3 regions of the Pseudomonas sp. M20 genome follow, and region 2 is predicted to be linked to each of the others. Evidence: predicted binding sites of a transcription regulator. Region 2 holds the regulator's gene; each other region holds the start of a gene.
The links. Region 2 encodes FliA, which starts transcription of late flagellar genes. Its sites were predicted from a motif close to CTAAAGTTTNNNNNNNNNNNGCCGNTAA; they were not measured.
Positions count from the first base shown of each region.

Region 1: the regulator FliA is predicted to act here: its motif matches at 2,226-2,253, upstream of ACI514_RS23075 (methyl-accepting chemotaxis protein).
Region 3: the regulator FliA is predicted to act here: its motif matches at 2,221-2,248, upstream of ACI514_RS24660 (methyl-accepting chemotaxis protein).

Region 1 is NZ_CP173611.1:5,214,558-5,219,333, reverse strand. Features, by position in the region: gene ACI514_RS23080 (potassium/proton antiporter) at 1-215, opposite strand, end outside; gene ACI514_RS23075 (methyl-accepting chemotaxis protein) at 543-2,168, opposite strand; gene ACI514_RS23070 (hypothetical protein) at 2,447-2,677, shown strand; gene ACI514_RS23065 (cell division protein ZapA) at 2,674-2,976, shown strand; partial or broken gene ACI514_RS23060 (cache domain-containing protein) at 3,076-4,146, shown strand; gene ACI514_RS23055 (methyl-accepting chemotaxis protein) at 4,168-4,776, shown strand, end outside.
Region 2 is NZ_CP173611.1:3,904,322-3,909,097, reverse strand. Features, by position in the region: gene flhA (flagellar biosynthesis protein FlhA) at 1-420, shown strand, start outside; gene flhF (flagellar biosynthesis protein FlhF) at 432-1,772, shown strand; gene fleN (flagellar synthesis regulator FleN) at 1,889-2,719, shown strand; gene fliA (RNA polymerase sigma factor FliA) at 2,716-3,456, shown strand; gene ACI514_RS17295 (chemotaxis response regulator CheY) at 3,623-3,994, shown strand; gene ACI514_RS17290 (protein phosphatase CheZ) at 4,013-4,776, shown strand, end outside.
Region 3 is NZ_CP173611.1:5,581,515-5,586,290, forward strand. Features, by position in the region: gene ACI514_RS24655 (SRPBCC family protein) at 1-78, shown strand, start outside; gene ACI514_RS24660 (methyl-accepting chemotaxis protein) at 225-2,105, opposite strand; gene ACI514_RS24665 (sigma-70 family RNA polymerase sigma factor) at 2,410-2,910, shown strand; gene ACI514_RS24670 (FecR domain-containing protein) at 2,910-3,911, shown strand; gene ACI514_RS24675 (TonB-dependent siderophore receptor) at 3,999-4,776, shown strand, end outside.

The DNA of each region.
Region 1 (4,776 bases), 1.3 Mb from region 2:
AGGATCACCGCCAGCGCAAGGTTGCCGACCAGATAGGCCGTCGGGTAGTTATCGAAAATGATCCCGCCGCCATCGACCCCGGCGGCCATGCCGACCGCAAGAATAATGACCAGAATCGGAATGCCGAGACGGGAAGAAAGCGAACTGACAAGAATGCTTGCGCCTACCAGCAACGCGCCGATCAAGAACAGGCTGTTGATGGTCGTCGCATTCAAAGGCAGTACTCCAGAAGCGTAAAGACGGGCACAAACTGACCATGCAGTCTGCGTGCCAGCGATTCTAACCTGTTGAAATGTGATGCTGTCAAAAAGGTTTTTCAGTGTGGCATCAGGTTTTGTGTTCGGCGGGCGATTGCTGCCCTCACCCTAGCCCTCTCCCGGAGGGAGAGGGGACTGATTGAGGTGTTTGGGCGAGGTACATCGACCTGAAATATCGCGCCGAACTGAAAATCTGAAAGACCCCCGATCTGCTCCCTTTCCCCCTCTCCCTTTGGGAGAGGGCTGGGGTGAGGGCGCTTTTGATCTTGATCTTGATCTACAGAATTACAGGCTAAACCGCCCAACCATGTTGTTCAGATCCAGCGCCAACCGCGACAGTTCATTGCTCGCCGCACTCGTCTGATTCGCCCCAGTCGCCGATTGCACTGACAGGTCGCGGATGTTCACCAGGTTGCGATCCACTTCCCGCGCCACTTGCGCCTGTTCTTCGGCGGCGCTGGCGATCACCAGATTGCGCTCGTTGATCTCGACGATGGCGGTGTTGATGGTGTCCAGCGACATGCCGGCACCACGGGCGATGTTCAGGGTCGACTCGGCGCGCTCGGTGCTGTTGCGCATCGAATCCACGGCGTGTTCGGTACCGCTCTGAATGCTGCCGATCATCCGCTCGATTTCGCTGGTCGACTGCTGTGTGCGGTGCGCGAGGGCACGTACTTCATCGGCCACTACCGCAAAACCACGACCGGCCTCACCGGCACGCGCTGCTTCAATTGCCGCGTTCAGCGCCAGCAGGTTGGTTTGATCAGCCAGGCCACGAATCACATCCAGCACCTTGCCGATGTCACGGGATTCATTGGCCAGATCACCGATCAACGACGCAGTGCTCTGCACATCGGCGCTCATGCGTTCGATGGCGCTCACGGTTTCTTGCACCAGGTCCCGACCGTCGCCGGCGGAGGTGGTGGCGTTTTTCGAGGCTTCCGAAGTACTCACCGCGTTGCGTGCGACTTCTTCCACAGCGCTGGTCATCTCATTGACGGCGGTGGCCGCCTGTTCGATTTCGTTGTTCTGCTGAGTCAGGCCACGGGCGCTTTCGTCGGTGACGCTGTTCAGTTCTTCAGCCGCCGAAGCCAACTGAGTCGCCGAGCCGGAAATACGCTGCAGGGTGTCACGCAGCTTCGATTGCATCTTCGCCATGGCCGCGAGCAGACGGCCTGCCTCGTCTTCACCGTCAACGTGGATCGGCTGGGTCAGGTTGCCTTCGGCGATGGTTTCCGCAGCTTCCAATGCTTTGGAGATCGGCTTGGTAATGCTGACGGTCAGCAGCCAGGCGAAGAGGAACGTCAGGCCAGTGGCGATCACCAACAACGTGACCACAAGGTTGAAAGACATCGAAAACTGCTCGCTTGCGCCTTTATCCGTGTCGGCGATTTGCTGGGTGTTGATCTCCAACAGCCGCGCCAGGGCGGTGTTCACCGCTTCCGAGTTGCTCAGCAAGTCCGAGTTGAGCATCTGCCGCAGTTCATCGATCTGATTGTTGCGCGACAGGGTTTTCATCCGGTCTTCAAGCTGGCGGTACTGCGCGAGCAACTGCACGTATTGATCGTAAGCCGCACGTTCTTGCGGGCCGTCGATCAACGGTTCGTAGGCGCGCTGGGCGTCGGCGATCTGCTTGTTGCGCAGCGCGAACAGCTCGACAGTCTTTTGTTGAACGTCCGGTTCACGATTGATCAGCAACCGATACGACAAAACGCGCAGGCGCAGGGTCAGTTGGGTGAATTCGTCGAGGGCCTTGATCGAAGGCACGCTGGCGGTGGCGATGTCTTCGCCTGCTGCGCGGATTTTGCTCATCTGATTCAGCGCGAACACACCGAGAATCAGCATCAGGCCGCCGATCAGGGCGAAGCCGGTAAACGCCCGTGGGGCGATATTCATATTGCGGAGGGACATGGGCGGATACCAAGAGAGGGCCGCTTCCATGCGGGCTGAGACTGCGATATGGATGACTTATCGGTCATACGACTAAAGTCTTGAGGCACTGTGCGTATTTGTCGCAGAAGGGCTGGGGCGACGAAGTGCAGGAACCAGATCGGCAGATCACAGTCTTTAAAACTCGCAGGAACGATCCGCCACCAGGAAAATCAAGGCCTTGCGCCGGTTTAACCCTGGCATCCGTGGTGACTTTTCTTTATCGTACGCGCCCTTTGAAAAACGCTTGGAAGATCAAAATGTTGGAAGCATCCCTCAGCCAATTGGAACAGCTCGTCAGCGACCTGGTGCAACAGAACCAGAGCCTTGCGCAGACCAACCAGACCTTGTCCACGGAACTGGCCCAGGCCAAGGATGAAAACGAAAGCCTGCAACTGAACCTGATGGAGCAGGAAGAAAAGCACGGCGCCACCGCAGCCCGCATTCAAGCCCTGGTTGATCGCGTCAACGCAGGTCCTGTCAGCGCATGAACCACCACACAGCAGGGGTAAAAGTCGTCTCCATTCTCGGGGAGGACTATTCGATCAAGGCACCGGCCGGGGAAGAACAGACCCTGCTGGACGCGGCCATGATGCTCAAGGCAGCGCTGGATGACACCAAGCGCAAATACCCGACATTGATCGGTGACCGCTTGCTGGTGCTCGCGGCGATGAATCTGTGCTCGCAGCAGATTGAAATGAAGAAGCAGCACAAAGAAGAACTCGACCGTTACCAAGAGCAAGTCAGCGCCACGGTCGACACTATCGCCAAGACCATCAATCAGGGTTGATCGGGTTGCGCACAACCAAAGAATAGATTGTCGATCGGGTTGTATACAATCGGCACGGCTGTTGCATTGTTTCGGCCACTTATTCTTTGGGGGTGCTCCATGCAGTTGTGGCGACGCAGTATTCAATGGCAACTGATTCTCAGCATGGGCACCGCCCTGCTGGTCAGTATCCTGATCGTGGTTGGCATTTATACCCTGGTGGTCAACCGCCTCGCCCAGAGCTATCTGGTCGAGCAAGCGCTGCCATCGAGCATCGAAGCGACGCGCAACGATATCGAACGCATCCTTGTGCAACCGCTGACGGCGGCCAAAGATATCGCCAGCAATACGATGGTCCGCGACTGGCTCGCCTCAGGCGAAGACAGCAGCAAAACGGCGGGCTTCGCGCAGTATCTGGAAGGCATCCGCGCCGAACATAAAGCCTTTACCGCTTTGATCATCGGCACCGAATCCAATCATTACATCACCGAAAAAGGCCTGGATCGCACCCTCAGTCGTTCCAAACCGGCCGACGCGTGGTTCTATTCCTTCCTCGACAGCAATCAGCCGCGCACCCTCAATATCGACAACGACGGCGCCACCGGAGAATTGGCGCTGTTCATCGATCTGAAAGTCGAGCAGGCCGGTAAAGTGGTCGGCGTAGCCGGGCTTGGTTTGAGCATGAAAGAGCTGTCGGAGCTGATTCACAACTTCAGCTTTGGTCAGCGCGGCAAGGTCTATCTCGTGCGCTCCGACGGTTTGATCCAAGTGCATCCCGAAGCGCAGTTCAGCGGCAAACGCACCTTGAGCGAGCAGATTGGCGCCAATGCGGCGCAGTCCGTCATGGGCCAGAAAAAGGCGATCAGCAGCAGCTTCCAAAGAGATGGCGAAGACTTCCTCGCCTTCAGCCTTCCTCTGCGTGATCTGGGCTGGACCTTGGTGGCCGAAGTGCCGCAGTTGCAGATCTATGCCGAGGCCCGCAAGGCGATGTGGATGAGTGGCGGCATCGGTCTGGCGGTAGCGCTGGTGTGTCTCGCGTTGGTGGTGTGGCTGGCGCAAGGGCTGGTGCGGCCGATTCGTCAGGTAACAGCCGCGCTCGTAGCAATCGGTAGCGGCGGTGGAGATTTGACCCGCCGGTTAGATTCCAGCCGCGCCGATGAGCTGGGCGACCTCGCCCGCGGCTTCAACCGTTTCCTCGATAGCCAGCGCGGCATGATCGGCGAAGTGCTGACCACCAGCGAACGTCTGCGCACGGCTGTGGGGCAAGTGGCGAAAGTGGTGGAGAACACCGCTGAGCGTTCCGGCCGCCAGCAGGAAATGACCGACATGGTCGCAACTGCGGTTCACGAGATGGGCCTGACCGTGCAGGAGATTGCGCAGAACGCTGGTAACGCGGCACTCGCTTCGCAAACCGCGCGGGATGAAGCGATGCAGGCGCGGGAAGTGGTTGGCGGCTCGATCAAGCATATTGAAAGCATGTCGGATGAGATTGGCGTAGCGGCGGGTGCGGTCGGTGAGCTGGCACATCAAGTGGCCTCGATCGACTCTGTATTAGCAGTGATTCGTGGCGTGTCCGAGCAGACCAACCTGCTGGCACTTAATGCCGCCATCGAAGCGGCGCGCGCCGGGGACATGGGGCGCGGCTTTGCAGTTGTTGCCGATGAAGTACGCACCTTGGCGCGCCGCACTCAGGCATCCACCGATGAAATCCAGCAGATGATCGGCAGCCTCAAGCAAGGCGCGGAAAACGCCGTGTCGTCGATGCGCACCGGCCAGGCGGCAACCGGCACCGGGGTTGAGTCGAGCCAGCGCACTGGGGCT
Region 2 (4,776 bases):
GCCAACAACGCCGCGAAGAGTCAAGATACCGCCGCGTTGGTGGCCGCTGTACGGGTCGGCGTATCCCGCGCCATCGTCCAAAGCATTGTAGGCACTGAGTCGGAGCTGCCTGTGATCACCTTGGAACCAAGGTTGGAACAAATATTGCTCAATAGTCTGCAGAAGGCAGGACAAGGCTCGGAAGAGGGCGTTCTGCTGGAGCCAAGCATGGCCGAGAAGCTGCAGCGTTCGCTCATCGAAGCGGCGCAGCGTCAGGAAATGCAAGGTCAGCCGGTGATCCTTTTGGTCGCTGGCCCGATCCGCGCGATGCTCTCGCGCTTTGGCCGCCTCGCAGTCCCTGGATTGCATGTGCTGGCCTACCAGGAAATACCGGACAACAAGCAAGTGACCATCGTTGCGACAGTAGGGCCCAACGGCTGAGGTAGTGGTTTATGCAAGTTAAGCGTTTCTTTGCCGCCGATATGCGTCAGGCCATGAAGCTGGTTCGTGATGAGCTGGGCGCTGATGCCGCCATCATTGGCAACCGCCGCATTGCTGGCGGTGTCGAGCTGACGGCGGCACTGGATTACAAATTGTCGGCGCTGGCGCCACGGGTTCCGAACATGGAACTCGAAGACGAGCTGCGCAAGACTCAGTCGCGCATCGTCACCGCCCAGGCCGAACTGAGCCTGCGTGGCGAAGCCGACGGCAACAGCAATCGCCAGATCTTCGCAGGGCTGCCGTTGACCGCTGGCCTGCCGCTGACTGCCGCTGAACCGCTGAGCGAGCCGACTTACGCTGCTCCAGCGCGTCCGGCCCCGGCGCCTGCGCAGTCTTCCGGCGGCGTTGATCCGCGTGCCCTGGATTCGATGCGTTTCGAATTGAACAGCCTGCGCGAGCTGATGGAAGTTCAGCTCGGCACTCTGGCCTGGAATCAGCTGCAAGGCAGCCGTCCGGCGCAAGCCAATCTGTATCGTCGTCTGCAACGTATCGGTCTGTCCGGCCCGTTGTCGCGCGATCTGCTGGCGATGATCACTGATATCGAAGAACCGCGTCAGGCTTGGCGCATGTTGCTCGCGCACCTGGCGCGGATGATTGCCGTACCGGAAGTCGAGCCGTTGGAAGAGGGCGGTGTGATTGCCATGGTCGGCCCTGCCGGCATGGGCAAGACCACCACGCTGGCCAAGCTCGCCGCGCGCTACGTGCTGAAATACGGCGCGCAGAATGTCGCGCTGGTGAGCATGGACAGTTTCCGCATCGGTGCGCAGGAACAACTGAAGACGCTGGGCCGCATTCTCAATGTGCCGGTGACCCACGTCGATCCGGGCCAATCGTTGGTGCAGGCGCTGGATCCACTGCTGCGCAAACGCGTGGTATTGATCGATACTGCCGGCCTGCAAGCCAGCGATCCGGCGCTGCGCATGCAGCTGGAAAGTCTGGCCGGGCGTGGCATTCGTTCAAAAAATTATCTGGTCTTGGCAACCACCAGCCAGAAACAGGTTCTAACCGCCGCTTATCACAGTTACAAGCGTTGCGGGCTAGCCGGCTGCATCCTGACTAAACTGGATGAAACGGCCAGCCTTGGCGAAGTGTTGAGCCTGGCGATCAGTCATGAATTGCCGGTCGCGTACCTGACCGATGGCCCACGGATTCCGGATGATTTGCATCTGCCGCGCCGTCATCAACTGGTCAGCCGCGCCGTCAGCGTGCAAATGCAGGAAGAACCCAGCGAAGAAGCCATGGCTGACATGTTCGCTGATATCTATCACAGCCCGACCAAGCAGGTAGGCTGAGGTATTCATGAACAGTTTTTGTACCTACATCGATGGTCTGCCATGCATTGTTCCGGTTGTGAACGCGCAGCCAGTAATGTGGCCTCCGTCTATGCAAGACAAGGTAAAGAAATAACATGGGCAGCATGCATCCCGTACAGGTGATCGCGGTGACCGGCGGCAAAGGTGGCGTCGGCAAGACTAACGTGTCAGTGAACTTGTCTCTGGCGCTGGCAGAGCTTGGCCGTCGGGTCATGCTGCTGGACGCCGATCTGGGACTGGCGAACGTCGACGTTTTGTTGGGTCTGACCCCTAAACGCACACTGGCCGACGTGATCGAAGGCCGTTGCGAATTGCGCGACGTGCTGTTGCAAGGCCCCGGTGGCATCCGCATCGTCCCGGCCGCGTCCGGCACGCAGAGCATGGTCCACCTGAGCCCGGCGCAACATGCCGGCCTGATTCAGGCGTTCAGCGACATCGGCGACAATCTCGACGTACTGGTGATCGACACCGCTGCGGGTATTGGTGACTCGGTAGTCAGTTTCGTACGCGCCGCGCAAGAAGTGTTGCTGGTGGTCTGCGACGAGCCAACCTCGATCACTGACGCCTACGCACTGATCAAACTGCTTAACCGCGATTACGGCATGAACCGCTTCCGCGTGCTGGCCAATATGGCGCAGAGCCCGCAGGAAGGGCGCAACCTGTTCGCCAAGTTGACCAAGGTCACGGATCGGTTCCTTGACGTGGCCCTACAATACGTCGGCGCCGTGCCTTACGACGAAAGCGTGCGTAAAGCGGTGCAGAAGCAGCGTGCCGTTTACGAAGCCTTCCCGCGCTCCAAGTGCGCGCTGGCATTCAAGGCCATTGCACAGAAGGTCGACACCTGGCCGCTGCCCGCCAACCCGCGTGGCCATCTCGAGTTTTTCGTCGAGCGCCTCGTGCAGCAAACGGCAGGGCCCGTGCTATGACAGCAAGCGGTATGAACTACTACAAGAAGTCGGCACGCGACGCTCAGTACGAGCTGATCGAGCGTTACGCGCCGCTGGTCAAACGCATTGCCTACCACTTGCTGGCACGGTTGCCGGCGAGTGTGCAGGTCGAAGACCTGATCCAGGCCGGGATGATCGGCCTGCTCGAAGTCTCGACCAAATATGACGCCAGCAAAGGCGCCAGTTTCGAAACGTACGCGGGCATTCGAATCCGCGGCGCGATGCTCGACGAAGTGCGCAAAGGGGACTGGGCACCACGCTCGGTTCACCGCAATACCCGTATGGTCAGCGACGCAATTCGCTCAATTGAAGCTAAAACCGGCCGTGACGCTAAAGATCACGAGGTTGCAGCCGAACTCCAATTGAGTCTCGACGATTACTACGGGATTTTGAATGACACCTTGGGCAGTCGCCTGTTCAGTTTCGACGATCTGTTGCAGGACGGCGAACACGAAGGGCTGCACGAGGATGGCGCGAGTGCTCATCTTGAGCCGTCACGCGATCTGGAAGATGAACGTTTCCAGGCAGCGTTGGCGGACGCGATTGCCAATTTGCCGGAGCGTGAGCGACTGGTGTTGGCGCTGTACTACGACGAAGAGCTGAACCTCAAGGAGATCGGTGAAGTCCTTGGCGTCAGTGAATCGCGGGTCAGCCAGTTACACAGCCAGTGCGCGGCCCGTTTGCGGGGGCGTTTGGGGGAGTGGCGAGCGCGCTGAAGGCAGTGTGGGGACACTGCGAACGAGGCTGGTGCGGTGATGAACGGCACCGGTCTTGCTCTGTTGTGCTCCAGACAGTCTTCAAGTGCTGCGCCGATTGATTGAAGTGGCGCGTCCAGGTGCTGGGCGCGTTTAAGACTGCTTGGAGGTCGAATTGAACAAAGACATGAAAATCCTCATCGTTGATGACTTCTCAACGATGCGGCGGATCATCAAGAACCTGCTGCGTGATCTTGGGTTCACCAACACCGTCGAGGCTGACGATGGCGTGACTGCCATTCCAGTGCTCAACAGCGGCAGCATCGACTTTCTGGTAACGGACTGGAACATGCCGGGCATGACCGGTATCGACCTGCTGCGCCACGTGCGTGCCGATGAAAAACTCAAGCACCTGCCAGTGCTGATGGTGACTGCAGAAGCCAAGCGCGAGCAGATCATCGAAGCCGCTCAGGCCGGTGTAAACGGCTACGTAGTCAAACCTTTCACGGCTCAGGCGTTGAAAGACAAAATCGAGAAGATTTTCGAACGCATCGGCTGATGAACGCGCGGGGGAGCTATGGAGCATAACGAATCTTCACAGGGCGATTTCGAGTCGACCCTGAAAAAACACGCGGTCGAACTGGTCGAAAGCCTTGAAAAAGGCAGGTTCGGCGACGCTGTGCAACTGATCCATGAGCTCAATCAGACCCGTGACCGTGGCCTGTACCAGGAAGTCGGCAAGCTCACACGTGAATTGCACAGTGCGATCGTCAACTTCCAGATCGACCCGAACATGCCGCAGGCCGAGGAAGTGTCGCAAATCACCGACGCCACCGAACGCCTGGGTTATGTGGTCAAGCTGACGGAAGCCGCGGCCAACCGCACCATGGATCTGGTGGAGAGCGCCACGCCGGTGGTCAATGGTCTGGCTGACGAAGCGCAGACCTTGAGCGCCGATTGGGGTCGCTTCATGCGTCGCGAGGTCGGGGCTGAAGAGTTCCGTGAACTGGCGCGCCGGGTCGACGGTTTTCTGTCACGCAGCAGCACGGACAACCGTGCGGTGTCGAGCAATCTCAACGACATCCTGCTGGCCCAGGATTACCAGGACCTGACCGGTCAGGTGATCAAGCGTGTGACCCAACTGGTCACCGAAGTCGAAAGCAATTTGCTCAAACTCGTGCTCATGGCCAGTCAGGTGGACCGCTTTGCGGGCATCGAACATGACCGCGCCGCGATGCTTGCAGAAAAAGATCCACAAAAACATCTCTCGCAGGGTGAAGGTCCGCAGATTCATGCCGATAAACGAGAAGACGTTGTGTCCGGTCAGGACGATGTGGACGA
Region 3 (4,776 bases), 1.7 Mb from region 2:
GCGCTGCCGGGGTTCAAGGAGTTTGTGCAGGGGTTTGCGGATGATGCGATGGGGAATGTGCTGAAGCTGTTTGTTTAAGGCCTGAGTTCGGCGGTGAGTTCTAGACCGCTATCGCGAGCAGGCTCACTCCTACAGTTGATCGGGTTCCTTCAGATGGAACCCGATTTAATTTGTAGGAGTGAGCCTGCTCGCGAAGAACGATAACGCGGTCTTCAATCTGAAAATCAGATTTTGAAACTGTCGACCAGTTGCTTCAGGCGATTAGCCTGCTGCGACAACGCATCACAATCCTTCAACGTCTCGTTGAGGTTGGCCACGCTCTGCTGGTTCAGCAGGTTGATCTGGTTAACGTCGACGTTGAGGGTTTCCACCACGGCGGTCTGCTCTTCGGTCGCCGCGGCCACCGACTGGTTCATCCCGTCGATTTCACCAATGCGCTGAGTCACGCTGACCAGACGCAAACCTGCCTGATTGGCCACTTCCACGCTTTGCTCGCTGGAGGCCTGACTAGCGTTCATGGTGGTCACCGCTTCGCGCGAACCGATCTGCAGCGAAGTGATCATCTTGTGGATCTCTTCCGCCGATTCCTGAGTGCGATGGGCGAGGTTACGCACCTCATCCGCCACCACCGCAAAACCACGTCCGGCTTCACCGGCACGCGCCGCTTCGATCGCAGCGTTGAGTGCCAACAGGTTGGTCTGCTGCGAAATCCCTTTGATCACATCGAGGATATGGCCGATGTTGTCGGTGCTGGCGTTCAGGGTTTCGATCTGCGTGCACGACAGGCTGATCTTCTGCGACAGCTCGGTCATCGCCTGGATCGTCTGCTCGACCACCTGACGACCGTCATCGGCCTGCTCGCTGGCGCCGCTGGCGTGTTGCGAAGCATCGGCAGCGTTGCGGGCGATTTCCTGAGTAGCAGCGCCCAGTTCGTTGATCGCCGCAGCGACGCTGTTGGTGCGTGCACTTTGCTCGTCGGAGCCGATGATCGAGGCGTTGGACGACGCCATCACCCGTTGCGACAAATCGTGCACATGACGGGTTGCCGAGGACACTTCGGAAATCGACGCGTGAATCCGTTCAACGAACTGGTTGAACGCACTGCCCAACTCACCGAATTCGTCCTTGCTCTCAACCACCAGACGACGGGTCAGGTCGCCTTCGCCCTGAGCAATGTCCTGCATCGCGCGGCCCATGGTGGTCAGCGGACGCATCAGAACGTTGATCAACAGGCTCAGCAGCAAGGCAATCGCGGCCACGGCGACAAACATCGCGATCAACGCCGAAGTGCGGAATTGGCTCAGTGCGGCGTAGGCCTTGTCGCGATCGATCGACAGACCGATGTACCACTGCGCATTCGGCAGGTCGCTGACCGGAGTGAACGACAGAATACGTTCCTGACCGTTAAGCACGACGTTCTGGTTGCCCTTTTCGATGCGCACGCTGGTGTTCGGGTAAATGTCTTTCAGGTTTTTCATGACCTGGTCTTTGTCCGGGCTGACGATCACCTGACCGTCGGCGCTGACCAGAAACGCATGGCCCAGGCCACCGAAGTCCACCGAGTTGATGATCTTCACCAGGGTTTCCAGGCTCAGGTCACCACCGACCACACCGAGCAGTTCGCCGTTCTTTTTCACCGGCATGGCAATGGTCACCACCAGCCCGCCGACAGCAGCCATGTACGGCGGCGTCAGCATGGTTTTGTCAGCTACCACGGCTTGCTTGTACCAAGGGCGCTGACGCGGGTCATAGCCGTCAGGCATCTTCGCGTCAGGACGCTGGGTGAACACACCGTTGGCCTGACCGACGTAGGTGAACTGGAAATTCGAGGTGAAGGCCGGTTGATCGACCAGACCCGGGAAATCCGCGTCCTTACCCTGATGCGCAACATTCTGCGCGAGGTTTTCCAGCACCAGAATCCGCCCGCTCATCCAGTTCTGCACGCTGCTGGCGGTCAGATCACCGGCCTGCTGTACGGAGGACTGGAGGTTCTGGCGAATGGTGTTTCGCTGCAGGTAGTCGTTGTAGAGGGTGAACAGCGCGAACGCCAGGACCACGACGCCCGAGGCGGCCAACAGGATTTTATGGCTGAACTTGAGATTCATTTCATGGGACTTCTTATGCGAAAAGTGGGGATGCGTTCCGGATGCAACATTCCATGTACAGCGCAGGCAGCGTTCTTCTGGCCGCTCTACTTTGGTGCACGCATGTCTCACCAGTCTGTCGGCACGTGTCGGAGAAATCTTAGGGTTGAGCGGGAAATGGATGGTATTTCTGCCGGATTCCCGCCGAACGGCGTGCCAGAGCTTTCAACCAGGTGTTTTCCAGGAGCAATGTTCGAGCGACGGTTGCAAATTCCGTAACCCTTCATGACAATGCGACTAATTATCATTTGTGACGTCCGCGTTCATGTCCTCACCTGAGTTTGCAGTACAGGCGCTTTACAGTAGTCATCACGGCTGGCTTAACGCTTGGCTGCGCGCACGGCTGGGCAATGCGGCGGATGCGGCAGATCTCGCGCAGGACACTTTCCTGCGTCTGCTGCAACGCACCGAACGCCTCGAACTCAAGGCGCCGCGCGCTTTCCTGCGGACCATCGCTCGCGGGCTGGTGATCGACCATTGGCGTCGCGAAGAAATCGAACGGGCCTATCTGGAAACCATTGCTCATTTGCCCGAAGCCGAGACGCCTAGTGCCGAAGCCCGGGCGCTGGTGATCGAACTGCTAGAAAACATCGCGCGCATGCTTGAAGGACTTAAGCCGAAAGTGCGTCAGGCCTTTCTGCTGGCGCAGTGCGAAGGTTTGACCCACAAGCAGATTGCCGAGCAGATGGGCCTGTCGTTGCGCTCAGTTGAGCGTTACGTCGCCGATGCGCTGTATCACTGCTACGTGCTGCGGTACGAAAGCTGATGCCTGTAGATCACACCGCACTCGGTCGCCGTGCCGAGCCACAGCAACACGTGGTCAAACAAGCCATCCATTGGCTGTTGCGCTTGCGCAATAACCATGGCAATTCGCGGTTGAATCGCCAGTGTGAGCAATGGCGTGCCGAACACCACGAGCATGAACTGGCCTGGCAACGCGTGCAGTCGCTGCAAGCCGAATTGAGCAACAATCTGCGTGCAGTACCCGGTGCGCAGGTGGCGTTCAATACTTTGGAAAACAGTGCCCAAGGCCTTGGCCGTCGGCAGGCTTTGAAGCTGTTGTCTGGCGCATTGCTGATGGGTTCCGCCGCCTGGCTGGCCAAGGACACTGCCGCGTGGCAGCAATGGAGCGCCGATTACGCTACGGCGACGGGCGAGCGGCGCGCCTTCCAGTTGCCGGAAGGTACCCGGATCGAGTTGAACACGGCCAGCGCGGTGGATCTGGATTACACGGCGCAACAGCGCCTGATCAAACTGACTCGCGGCGAGATCATTGTCACGTGTGGTGGCTCCGACGAGGGCGCGCCGACTGATCGGCCACTGCGGGTACAAAATCGTCACGGGACTTATGAGCCCGTCGATGCCCGATTCATCCTGCGTCAGGACAATGACTGCACGCGGCTCAGCGTCACCCATGGCCAGGTTGCCATCCACTCCGGCGGCACCTCGGTAGAAGCACTCGCCGGGCAGAGTTATCTGATCGACCATCACCAGGTCCGCCCGGCCCCGACGCTGGACATGGACGCTGGCGCCTGGATCGATGGCTTGATCGTCACACGCAATATGCGTCTGGGTGACTTTCTCGCCGAAGTCGCGCGTTATCGGCAGGGCTTTCTGAACTGTGCGCCGCAAGTGGCGGAGCTGCGTCTGTCCGGCGTATTCCGTCTGGAAGACACCGACAAACTGCTGGCGATTCTGCCGCAGACGTTGCCGGTGCAATTGCGCTATCGCACGCGCTGGTGGGTGACTCTGGAACGTGCGGTCTGAAATTTTTTTGGCGGGTTTTTGCAGCAAGTCCGGCTTAGTCAGTAAGCACTTCAACTCAGCCTTCGCGACTGCCTACGGAAACCTACAATGACTGTCCGCGCCACCTGTAAGAACTCTCTGAATTTCATTGCCGAATCTGGCCTGTTGCGCCACGCCGTTCGAGCGGCGCTGTTTTCGACTGCATTGGGCGTTGGTGTGATGCCTGCAATAAGCATGGCGGCGGCTCCCGCTGGCAGTGAAGTCAGCCACCGCTACAACGTGGCTGCGGGCCCTCTCGGTGAGGCGCTGAATCAGTTTGCCCGTCAGGCTGGCATCACGTTGTCGATGACCCCGCAGCAAACTCAGGGCCGGCAATCGCTGGGCGTACAGGGTGAATATTCGACCGATCAGGCGTTGAGCCATTTGCTCGGTGGCTCCGGTATGGAAGCGGTTAGTCAGGACGGCAGCAGTTACATCCTGCGCCCATTGGCTGAGACCGAAGCACTGGCCCTGCCTACCACCGACATCAAAGGCTTCGCCCTCGGCAACGCTTTGGGCAGCATGGATGGCTACAACGCCACTCACAGCCAGATCGCCACCAAGACCAGTACCGCGTTGCTGGAAACCTCGCAAAGCGTATCGGTGGTCACTCGCGAGCAAATGGATGACCAAGGCTCGCAGACTGTCTCGCAGGCAATGCGTTACATCCCGGGCGTGCTGACCAATCCGTATGGCGCGACTCATCGCTATGACTATGTAGCGATGCGCGGTTTCAACGATGGCTCGGTGGACAACATCTATCTCGATGGCCTCAAGTCGATGGGCGACAGCGGTACTTACAGCACCATGCAGGTCGACCCGTATTTCCTTGAGCGCGTGGACATTC